One region of the Afipia sp. MLSD5-FHT05B12 genome, then DNA from elsewhere that is predicted to be linked to it. Evidence: predicted binding sites of a transcription regulator. Region 1 holds the regulator's gene; each other region holds the start of a gene.
The links. Region 1 encodes HrcA, which represses chaperone genes, less so after heat shock. Its sites were predicted from a motif close to GTTAGCACTCNCNNNNNGNGAGTGCTAAC; they were not measured.
Positions count from the first base shown of each region.

Region 1 (3,861 bases):
CCGCAAGCGCCCCTGGGGGACTGCCCTGGGTACGGGGAGCAGCGGTCAATGCGTCAATTTGCAACGATTCGGGCCTTGATCTGTTGGCCCGGCGCGGAAACAGTCAAGCCCTCGCAACGAGACCACCTCGCGCCGCTCGCGACCATCGAACGGCCTCAATACGACATCAGTCAGGTTTCATGAAAACAATCGCCCGCATTCTCGCCGTCGTCTCCGTCGCTGTTGCCTCACCGGCCCTGGCCGCCGATCCGGTGTTCCCGCCGGGCGCGCGGGTCGGGCTGGTGCCCGCCGAAGGGCTAACGGTCGCCAGGGAATTTCTGGGTTTCGAATCGGAAGATCAGAAGATCAAAATCGGGCTGGCCGAGATTCCGCCCGAGGCTTTCGCGACGGTCGAGACGGCTGTGAAGGAGGGCAAGACCCCACCCACCGGCGCGAAGCCGGAAGCCTTCGACACCACCGCGGGCAAGGCCTTCATCACTTCGGACACCGGCAAGGATGGCGCAACCACGATCCGGATGTATTCCCTGATCGTGTCCGGCGACAAGTTCACCGGTTACGTCATCGCGCAGGCGCGCGAGGACGCGGCGAAGCCGCTTTCCGACGGCGCCATGCGCAAGATGCTGGCGTCGACAACGCTGCGCAAGGACGTGCCGGTCAACGAGCAACTCGGTCTGCTGCCCTTCAAGATCGGCGACCTCGGCGACTTCAAAACCGTTCGCACCCTGGCGCCGCGCTCGTCGATCCTGCTGACCGACGGCACCGAGGACACAACGCTGGACGGCGCGCCCTACATGGTGATCGGCCTGATCGGCACGGGTCCGGAAAAGCCAGACGATCGCGCGCGCTTCGCGCAACAGAGCGCCGCCACGATTCCGGGCCTGCGCAATGCGCGCATCACCTCGAACGAGCCGATGCGGATCGAAGGTACGCCCGGATTCGAAACACGGATCGACGCCGTCGCCGGCAAGAACGATACGCCGGTGACCGTGGTGCAGTGGCTGAGATTCGGCGGCGGCTCATCGCTGCGGATCATCGCAAGCGCGACGCGCGAGGAATGGCCGAAAGCGTTCCCGCGATTCCGCGCGGTCCGCGACGGCATCGATCCGCGATGATCCAAAGACCGTCATTCCGGGGCGCGGGCATTTGCGAGCGAACCCGAAATCCGAAAATCGTACTGGATGAACTTTGAAGGATTCCGGATCAGTCCGCGTTGCGGACTGTCCGGAATGACGCCGGAACGATTTCAGCTTTTCGCGCCGCCCTTGGCGACCGCGACCAGCGCCGGCCGCAACACGCGTTCGCCGATGGTGTAGCCGCCCTGCACGACCTGCACGACAGTGCCCGCCGGCACAGAGGAATCCGGCACTTCGTACATCGCCTGGTGGAAGTTCGGATTGAACTTCTCGCCGAGCGGATCGAGCCTCGAGACGCCGTTTTTCTCCAGCGCCTTGTGCAGCGACTTCTCGGTCAGTTCGACGCCTTCGATCAGCGCCTTGAGGCCAGGATCGGCGGCTTCGCGCGCTTCCATCGGCACCGCGTCCAGCGCGCGCTGCAAGTTGTCGGCGATGTCGAGGACGTCGCGCGCGAAAGCCGTGATGCCATAGGTCCGCGCGTCGGCGACTTCGCGCTGGGTCCGCTTGCGCAGATTTTCCATCTCCGCGAGCGTGCGCAGCATCCGGTCCTTGGCCTCGGCGACGTCCTTGGTGAGCGCTTCGACCGACCCTTCTTCAGGATCGTCGGGCATCACGTAAGGCTTTGAGACCACAGGCTCCTTGTCGTTCGCCGGTTCCGGCGCAGACTTGTCCTGCGGTTCCTTTTGCCCATTGGAATTGGCCATAACTCACCTTTTCAGCAAATCGTCATAACGAATGTGGGATTGTTAGCCCGCATATCGTTGTTTAGAGGCGGAAAATCAAGCGCAAACGCACTATTTGCCGATCAGCTGGCTAACGATCCGGGCGGCGTAATCGACCGTCGGAATGACCCGCGCATAGTTCAGCCGCGTCGGGCCGATCACGCCGAGCACGCCGACAATGTGACCCGCGCCGTCGCGATAAGGTGCGATGATGGTCGAGGAGCCGGACAGCGAGAACAGCTTGTTCTCGGAGCCGATGAAAATACGCACGCCGTCGGCGCGCTCGGCGCGGCCAAGCAGGTCGATCACGCCCTTCTTCGCTTCAAGGTCGTCGAACAGCAGCCGCACCCGTTCGAGATCCTCCATCGCGTGAAGGTCTTCCAGCAGATTGGCGTGACCGCGCACGATCAGTTGCCGCTCGTCGCTGGCGCCGCCCGACCAGCTTGCGATACCCGCTGCGATGACTTTCTGCGTGAGCTGATCGAGTTCGCTGCGGCCCGCGGTCAGCGCAACCTCAAGTTCGCTGCGCGCCTCGGCCAGCGTGCGCCCGCGAATTCGCGCATTGAGAAAATTCGAGGCTTCGGTCAGCGCCGATGACGGCACGCCCGGCGGCAGCGGCAGCACGCGGTTCTCGACCTGACCGTCTTCGGCTACCAGCACGACCAGTGCCTGCGCCGGTTCAAGGCGAACGAATTCGATATGCTTCAGCCGCACGTTCGACTTCTGCGTCAGCACAACGGCTGCGGCGCGCGTCAAACCCGACAGCCGCGTCAAGGCTTCGCTCAGCGCGGCTTCGACCGATGTTGCTCCGCCCACGGACTTGAGCTGGCCTTCGATCGATTGGCGCTCCGGCTCGGTCAGATCGCCTACCTGCATCAGCGCATCGACAAAAAAGCGCAATCCCAACTCAGTCGGCAGTCGCCCCGCCGACGTATGCGGCGCATAGATCAGTCCCAGTTGTTCGAGATCCGACATCACATTGCGCACCGAAGCCGGCGACAGCGGCATCGTGATCAGGCGCGAGATGTTGCGCGAGCCCACCGGCTCGCCGGTGGCCAGATAGCTCTCGACGATCTGACGGAAGATATCCCGCGACCGTTCGTTGAGCTGCGCCAGCCCGGCGTTCGGCGTGATCAGATGGCCTATCGGGTCGTGGTGGGCCAAAATCGGGCTCCAAACGGGGTTGATATCGCTACAATTGTCCATCGTCCGGCATCATGACAAGCGGGTTTCTGCCCACATCTTTGCCGCCGCCCTGATCTGCCCTTGCCGCTACGCTTCCGGCCCCCTAAAAGCAGCGCCAAATCAGGATTTCCCGGAATTTCAGGAGGTTTTTCATGCGGCCAAGCCGTCGCGCGCCCGACGAACTGCGCCCCGTCACGCTGGAACGCGGTGTGGTCAAATACGCCGAAGGTTCCTGCATGGTGAAATTCGGTGACACCCACGTGCTGGTCACCGCCACGCTGGAAGATCGCCTGCCGCCGTGGCTGAAGGGTCAGGGCCGCGGCTGGGTCACCGCCGAATACGGCATGCTGCCGCGCGCCACCCACGAGCGCATGCGCCGCGAATCCGCCGCCGGAAAGCAAAGCGGCCGCACCGTCGAGATCCAGCGCCTGATCGGCCGCTCGCTGCGCACCACTGTCGATCTTGTTGCGCTGGGCGAACGCCAGATCACAGTGGACTGCGATGTCATTCAGGCCGACGGCGGCACGCGCACCGCGTCGATCACCGGCGCATGGGTCGCGCTGGCGGATTGCCTGCAATGGATGAAGGCGCGCAACATGCTCAAGAACGACAACGTGCTGCGCGACAATGTCGCCGCGATTTCGTGCGGCATCTACAACGGCACGCCGGTGCTCGACCTTGATTACGCGGAAGACTCCGAGGCCGAAACCGATGCGAATTTCGTCATGACCGGCGACGGCCGTATCATCGAGGTTCAGGGCACCGCCGAAAAGACGCCGTTCTCGCAGGACGAGTTTCTCAACCTGATGGCGCTGGCCAAG
Region 1 is NZ_JBXAFS010000004.1:41,318-45,178, reverse strand. Features, by position in the region: gene AC1Q6J_RS07290 (hypothetical protein) at 180-1,112, shown strand; gene grpE (nucleotide exchange factor GrpE) at 1,244-1,837, opposite strand; gene hrcA (heat-inducible transcriptional repressor HrcA) at 1,928-3,019, opposite strand; gene rph (ribonuclease PH) at 3,193-3,861, shown strand, end outside.

Region 2 (3,861 bases), on a different contig from region 1:
CCGAACAGCGCCAGCGGCAATGCCCCGCGTGCGATGGTGACAACGCCGTTGGCCGCGCCGAACATCAGCGCGAACACCGTCGCTACGCCGGGTGAAAATCCCGCAACCACGAGAAGCGCGAACGCGCACGCCATCAGCGCCATGGCAAGCCTCGCCACCCAGAGCGGATGCAAGCGGCCGCCGGACATGAAGTCCGCAACGCGTGTCAAAACCTGCGCGGGCCCGAACAATGCGCCGATGACCACCGCGGTGCCTGCGTCGATGCCGCCACGCTGCAGGATCGTCAGCAAATGCGCCAGCGTTCCCGATTGCACAATGGCATGGGCTGCGAACCCCGCCGCGACCAGAAGAAAGGGCACGCCGACGGACGGGATGATGACCGCTGGCTTGACGGGCGGAGCGCCCTCCGCCACCGACGGCGGCGCGTAGACGGCGTTACGCGGCAGCGCGAAGGCATAGAGCGGCGCGATGATGAACGCCATCACGCCCGCGAACACGAAGTAAACGCTGCGCCAGCCGCCATGGGCAATCAGCATCTGGGTGGTCGGCCATGAAAATGTCGAGGCAAGACCGCCGACGAAGGTCACCAGCGTGATCGGCCGCCGCGACGCTGTGCCGAAAATGCGCGCCAGGGCGGTGAACGCGGGATCGTAAAGATTGCAGGCCATCGCGACGCCAAGCAGCACCCAGCCTGCGATATAGACCCAGTAATGACCGGCGAGCGGCAGGATCAGGAGGCCGAGAGCGCCGATCAGCGCACCACCCGCCATGATGTAATGCCCGCCATGCCGCTCGATCAGGCTGCATGTGAACGGCGCGGTCAGCCCGGAAACGCCAAGTCCGATCGAAAATCCGAGAAGCGCTTGCGCCAGCGACCAGCCATGGGCCGCCGCGATGTGGGGCATCGTCAACCCGGGCGGGTAGAACAAGGCACCCCAGCCAAGGACTTGTGTGATGCAAAGAACGATGACGGCGCGGCTGGGCCCGGAGCTTAACACCTTGGGCCCGGCCATTGCGCTTGCACTTCCCCGACGTCGGTTATCGGTCCGCCGGGGTCAGACCCCTCGCCTCAGGCGCGCGGTGCGCAGCGGACATACACCATGGTTCCATAGCGGCTCGACGCATCCTTGTCGATGAACCGCGTCATCAGCACGCGCCCGTCGAACGAGACGATCTCGCGATCCTTCTCGCCTCCCACTGGGCCGGCCGGACCGATATAGTTCTTGCCGCTCTGGCTGCCCTTCAGGCGCAGTTCCTGCGGCGTGGCCTCGTCCGGCAGATGCATGATGACGCCGCCCGTGGCGCCCTGTCCGATGACGTAGGGATTCTTGCACTGGCCGCGCGCCGCGGCTTCGGTGCGGGCGCGATCTTCCGGCTTGTGGAACGAGGCGAGGCCCCAGCGGCCGACGATCTCATCCGCCCGGATGGTGGCCGGCACCTCCGGTGCGACGCCCGGCTCCTGCACCGTGGGCTGTGATCCGCCGCCGAAACCGCTGAACCCGCCGAAACCCCCGCCGCCGCAGGCACCGAGAAAGCCCGACAATAACGAAATGGCTGCCAGCGTGACGATCCTGGAGCCTTTTGTACGCTCACTCACTGTGGTCATGGTGTCTCCCGGCAAGAACACTTGGCTGCCTGCCAGACCGACAGACCCGCCGTCACACTGCGTGAGCTGACCCCCGTCAATACGCAGCGTTCCCCTTTATGGTTTCCAGATCATCCTATATTGGCCTCACCAAGGCCTTAAGAGCCTTGCTTGACAGGATCGGCGGCAACCCATATTCCCGACCCCGTCATTAGCACTCTTGGAGCGCGATTGCTAAGGGTAAGGCCTCGTCCCCTCAAGAGGTTAGCTGAGCCCATTATCCACGGCCCGCGCCCCGCCGCACGTCAAATCTTACCTAACCAACGCCCAAAGGACATCCGATGGCCAAGACAACTTTTCGCCCGCTGCATGATCGTGTCGTCGTCAAGCGCATCGACGCCGAAGAGAAGACCAAAGGCGGCATCATCATTCCTGACAGCGCCAAGGAAAAGCCCTCGCAGGGTCAGGTCGTCGCCGTGGGCCCAGGCGGCCGCGACGAAGCCGGCAAGCTGATCCCGATCGATCTGAAGGCCGGCGATACGGTGCTGTTCGGCAAGTGGTCCGGCACCGAAGTGAAGCTCGACGGTGAGGAACTCCTCATCATGAAAGAGTCCGACATCATGGGCGTGCTGAAGTAAGCAGCGCCCCTTTCATCTGCCGTCATCCTTCGAGGCTCGCGCCTCAGGATGACGGGAACACACATCATCAGGAGTAAACCCCAATGGCTGCCAAGGACGTAAAATTTTCCGGAGACGCGCGCGATCGCATGCTGCGCGGCGTCGATACCCTCGCCAACGCCGTCAAGGTGACGCTCGGCCCGAAGGGCCGCAACGTCGTTATCGACAAGAGCTTCGGCGCACCGCGCATCACCAAGGACGGCGTCACCGTCGCCAAGGAAATCGAGCTTGAGGACAAGTTCGAGAACATGGGCGCGCAGATGCTGCGCGAAGTCGCCTCCAAGACCAACGACACCGCTGGCGACGGCACCACCACCGCCACCGTGCTCGCCCAGGCGATCGTGCGCGAAGGCGCCAAGTCGGTTGCCGCCGGCATGAACCCGATGGATCTGAAGCGCGGCATCGACATCGCCGTGACCGCCGTGGTCAAGGACATCGAGAAGCGCGCCAAGCCGGTCGCTTCCTCCGCTGAAATCGCGCAGGTCGGCACCATTTCGGCCAATGGCGACTCCACCATCGGATCGATGATCGCCAAGGCGATGCAGAAGGTCGGCAATGAGGGCGTCATCACGGTTGAAGAAGCCAAGTCGCTCGACACCGAAGTCGACATCGTCGAGGGCATGCAGTTCGACCGCGGCTATCTCTCGCCGTATTTCGTGACCAACCCCGAGAAGATGACCGCCGAGCTGGAAGACGCCTACGTCCTCCTGCACGAGAAGAAGCTCTCCGGCCTCCAGGCCATGCTGCCCGTGCTCGAAGCTGTCGTTCAGACCGGCAAGCCGCTGCTGATCGTTGCCGAGGACATCGAAGGCGAAGCTCTCGCGACCCTCGTCGTCAACCGTCTGCGCGGCGGCCTCAAGGTCGCAGCCGTCAAGGCTCCGGGCTTCGGCGATCGCCGCAAGGCCATGCTGGAGGACATCGCGATCCTCACCGGCGGCCAGCTGATCTCCGACGATCTCGGCATGAAGCTCGAGAACGTCACCGTGAAGATGCTCGGCCGCGCCAAGAAGGTCGTGATCGACAAGGAAAACACCACCATCGTCAACGGCGCGGGCAAGAAGCCTGACATCGAGGCGCGCGTGAACCAGATCAAGGCGCAGGTCGAGGAAACCACCTCGGACTACGACCGCGAGAAACTTCAGGAGCGTCTCGCCAAGCTCGCCGGCGGCGTCGCGATTATTCGCGTCGGCGGCGCGACCGAGATCGAAGTGAAGGAAAAGAAGGACCGCGTCGAGGACGCGCTCAACGCAACCCGCGCGGCCGTTCAGGAAGGCATCGTGCCGGGCGGCGGCACCGCGCTGCTGCGCGCCAAGAAGGCCGTCGGCCGCATCAGCAATGATAACTCCGACGTGCAGGCCGGCATCAACATCGTGCTGAAGGCGCTGGAAGCTCCGATCCGCCAGATCTCCGAGAACGCGGGTGTCGAAGGTTCCATCGTTGTCGGCAAGATCCTCGACAACAAGACCGAGACCTTCGGCTTCGACGCGCAGAACGAAGAGTATGTCGACATGGTCGCCAAGGGCATCATCGATCCGGCCAAGGTGGTTCGCACCGCCTTGCAGGACGCAGCCTCTGTCGCCGGTCTCCTCGTCACCACCG
Region 2 is NZ_JBXAFS010000009.1:20,830-24,690, reverse strand. Features, by position in the region: gene AC1Q6J_RS13460 (MFS transporter) at 1-1,013, opposite strand, end outside; gene AC1Q6J_RS13455 (hypothetical protein) at 1,070-1,606, opposite strand; gene groES (co-chaperone GroES) at 1,927-2,223, shown strand; gene groL (chaperonin GroEL) at 2,307-3,861, shown strand, end outside.
Region 2: groES (co-chaperone GroES) is a predicted target of HrcA. The motif match lies at 1,796-1,824, and genes of this name have one in related genera.

Region 3 (3,861 bases), on a different contig from region 1:
GTGGTGTTTTCCTTGTCGATCATCACCTTCTTGGCGCGGCCCAGCATGTTCAGGGTCACGTTCTCAAGCTTGATGCCGAGGTCTTCCGAGATCGCCTGGCCGCCGGTGAGGACAGCGATGTCCTGCAGCATGGCCTTGCGGCGGTCGCCGAAGCCCGGAGCCTTCACGGCGGCAACCTTCAAACCACCGCGGAGTCTGTTGACCACCAGCGTGGCCAAGGCCTCGCCTTCGACGTCTTCAGCGACGATGACCAGCGGCTTGCCGGTCTGCACGACGGCTTCCAGCAGCGGAAGCAGTTCGTTCAGCGAGGAGAGCTTCTTCTCGTTGATCAGGATGTAGGCGTCGTCGAATTCGACGCGCATCTTGTCGGCGTTGGTGACGAAGTAGGGGGAGATGTAGCCGCGGTCGAACTGCATGCCTTCGACGACGTCGAGTTCGGTGTCGAGCGACTTGGCTTCCTCAACGGTGATGACGCCTTCGTTGCCGACCTTCGCCATGGCCTTTGCGAGGAAGTCGCCGATTTCCTTGTCGCCGTTGGCCGAGATGGTGCCGACCTGGGCGATTTCGTCGTTCGAGGTGACCTTCTTGGAGTTCTTGACGAGGTCCGCGACGACCGCTTCGACCGCGAGGTCGATGCCGCGCTTCAGATCCATCGGGTTCATGCCGGCGGCGACCGACTTGGCGCCTTCCTTGACGATGGCCTGGGCCAGCACGGTCGCGGTGGTGGTGCCGTCGCCGGCAGCGTCCGCCGACTTCGAGGCCACTTCCTTGACCATCTGCGCGCCCATGTTCTCGAACTTGTCGTCGAGCTCGATGTCCTTGGCGACGGTGACGCCGTCCTTGGTGATGCGCGGAGCGCCGAACGACTTGTCGAGGACGACGTTGCGGCCCTTCGGACCGAGCGTGACCTTCACCGCGTTGGCGAGAATGTCGACGCCGCGCAACATCTTGTCGCGGGCTTCAACGCCGAATTTGACTTCTTTGGCTGACATCTGTTTGTCCTTTGATTGTTTGCTGAACCGTCATCCTGAGGTGAGAGCCGCATCTGCGGCGAGCCTCGAAGGATGGCGGGAGATTTTGCTGTCACCCTTCGAGGCTCGGCGAAACCGCCTCGCACCTCAGGATGACGGCTGTGCCTATCAAGCGGCCTTCTTCTTGGCGCCGGTCTCGGTGATGACGCCCATGATGTCGCTTTCCTTCATGATCAGCACTTCCTGGCCATCGATCTTGACCTCGGTGCCGGACCACTTGCCGAACAGGACGATGTCGCCGACCTTGAGATCGATCGGGATCAGCTTGCCGGCTTCGTCACGGCCGCCCGGGCCGACCGACAGGATTTCGCCCTGGGAAGGCTTCTCTTTGGCACTGTCAGGAATGATGATGCCGCCTTTGGTCTTCTCTTCGGCGTCGATGCGCTTGACCACGACGCGGTCGTGAAGCGGACGGAATTTCATGCAGTCCTCCTAATGGATTGATAAGGCTGTGTTTTTGCAACTTTAGCAGTCTGGGTAAGCGAGTGCTACCACGACTGGAACGGACATAGGCTCACGGCGGGCGCCGGGCAAGGGTGTGTAGCAGAAAATTTGGCAGTCTGATGTGACGGCTGCCAATTTTTGCAGGATCGTTAATGCGGAGGCGGCTCGTTTCCTGGCGGCTTGGGCGGTGCGGCCTGCCGCTTGCGGCGCTTGGCCACGATGTCCAGTTCCGGCCGCGGCGCGACCTCGGCGGGCATCGGCTTGTCGTTTTTCCAGGCCATGGCGCGGGCCGCCTGCAACGACAGGAACCCGAAGGTGCGCACGGCTGCCCACATGATCCATCGGGTGAAGAAGCCGACGCCTGACACTTGCATGGCCTCGTAAAAGATCGCGTCGGCGCGTTGTCTTGTTGGCGCTTCCGGGTGCGGCTCGGTTCCGGGACGCAACTCGTTATAGAGATAGTCGTGGACCACGGCGGCGCGGCTGTAGCGGCCCCACGTCGGGAGCAGCGACTGGAAGAGACGCGGGATCGATGCGCCGTCGGTCTCGAACAGCTTGTGGACTTCGATAACGTGGCCGGAATTCTCGTCGCCGACCTCATAGATCAGCGGCTGTTCGAGCCGCCACGTCCGGTAATCGACATCGAGCTGCGTGATGGTGAGTTCGCCAGTGAAACGGCTCATGGCCCCGCTCCGTCGTGTCGGGCGAGACTCGCATGCGCACGGCGCGCTGTCAGCAACTTGCAGCAGTCGCGGGGCGATGCTGCTAGTGCCTTGATAGTTAACAATTTATTCAAACTTTGGTCTTGAGATGCCTAACGGTACTGCGTCAGATTCTTGAACAGCGCGTGAATTCGCGAAGTGGAATCCGGTTCGCGATTTGCGCGCCCCTTAGAAATGGGTGAGAGCGCGTTCGCCTTAGACCGGCTGCCACTTTTGACGAACGCCTCCGACCATCTTTTTGACCGCGTTTTCGACGACGAACCGGAAGGTCCACTTCGTCGGAAAACGCTCCGAGGAGGTTGGCATGGGTTCGCTGAAGTCAGGATCGCAGGACATCGTTTCCGGCGATTTCAAAAGGATGCTTGGCGGCTACGGCCTGACGACGGCCGAAATTCTCTACCGGCGCCCCGATCACCGCTGGCTGCTGCAATCCTACGTCTGGCAGAATTACGATCTGTTCCCGAACTTTCCCGCGCTGAAGGACTTTCTCGCTTTCTGGCAAACGAAGCTGGAAGGACCGCTGGTCTCCGTCACCGTTGCGCATTCCAGGCTGATCAAACCGGCGGAGATCAAGGCGATCGACGGAATGTTCCGGCTGCACTGAGCGGCGCCGGAGTTACCTCAGCGTCGGGACCTGCCGGGTATCAGGCCGATCTTGTCCGGCCGGCGCTTTCTCGGGCGACCGGATTTACTCGGGTTCGGCGATGCGAACGGGACGCGTTCCAATCGGTGCGCCGGTTACGCGATCGATGGTGACGGGATCGATTTCGGTCCCGGTCTCGGCGTCGAAGAACCGCGTCACCTTTTTGTCCCCGCCGCCATGTTTTCGTCCCCATGCACCGATGGTGAACAACACCGGCAGGAAGTCCCGGCCGGCTGTGGTCAGCACGTACTCATCCCGCGGTGGCCGCTCGGAGTAGCGGCGTTTGTCCAGCAAGCCGCCCTCCGTCAGAGCTGCGAGCCGACGGGTCAGGATCGTCGGCGCAATGCCGAGGCTTTTGCGGAATTCGTCAAAGCGTGTGAGCCCCGCATGGGCGTCCCGCATGATCAACATGCTCCATGCATCCCCCACGAGCGCAAGGCTGCGGGCGACCCAGCAGGGCTGATTCGAAAGATTTTGCATATTAGTATCGTTTTGATAGTGACTTAATTTCGAAATGATAGTAACTGATCCGTAATTGATGTGCCACCACAAACTGAAAGCCGGCCCAATGAGCAAGACAGAACGCGGCATTGCCCTTGTTACGGGGGCTTCTTCCGGAATCGGGCTGGCAACGGCACGGGCACTGCGGCGCGACGGCTTCCAGGTATTTGGAACCAGCCGGAGGGCGATCGCAGACACTGCGGACGGCATCAAGATGCTGACTTGCGACGTCACCGATGACGCGTCCGTGCGGATCATGGTCGACGAGATTCTCAGCCGCGCCGGACGCATCGACCTTCTGGTCAACAATGCCGGGGTCGGACTGCTTGGCGCTGCCGAAGAGTCCTCCGCGGTGCAGGCGAAAGCGCTGTTCGATGTGAACGTGTTCGGCGTCCTGCGGATGACGAATGCGGTCCTGCCGGTGATGAGACGCCAGCGAAAGGGCAGGATCATCAACCTCAGTTCGATACTCGGCCTGATCCCGGCTCCATATAGCGCGCTCTACGCATCGACAAAGCAT
Region 3 is NZ_JBXAFS010000003.1:291,569-295,429, reverse strand. Features, by position in the region: gene groL (chaperonin GroEL) at 1-992, opposite strand, end outside; gene AC1Q6J_RS06165 (co-chaperone GroES) at 1,140-1,454, opposite strand; gene AC1Q6J_RS06160 (DUF1353 domain-containing protein) at 1,625-2,158, opposite strand; gene AC1Q6J_RS06155 (usg protein) at 2,502-2,801, shown strand; gene AC1Q6J_RS06150 (winged helix-turn-helix transcriptional regulator) at 2,886-3,320, opposite strand; gene AC1Q6J_RS06145 (oxidoreductase) at 3,409-3,861, shown strand, end outside.
Region 3: AC1Q6J_RS06165 (co-chaperone GroES) is a predicted target of HrcA. The motif match lies at 1,496-1,524, and genes of this name have one in related genera.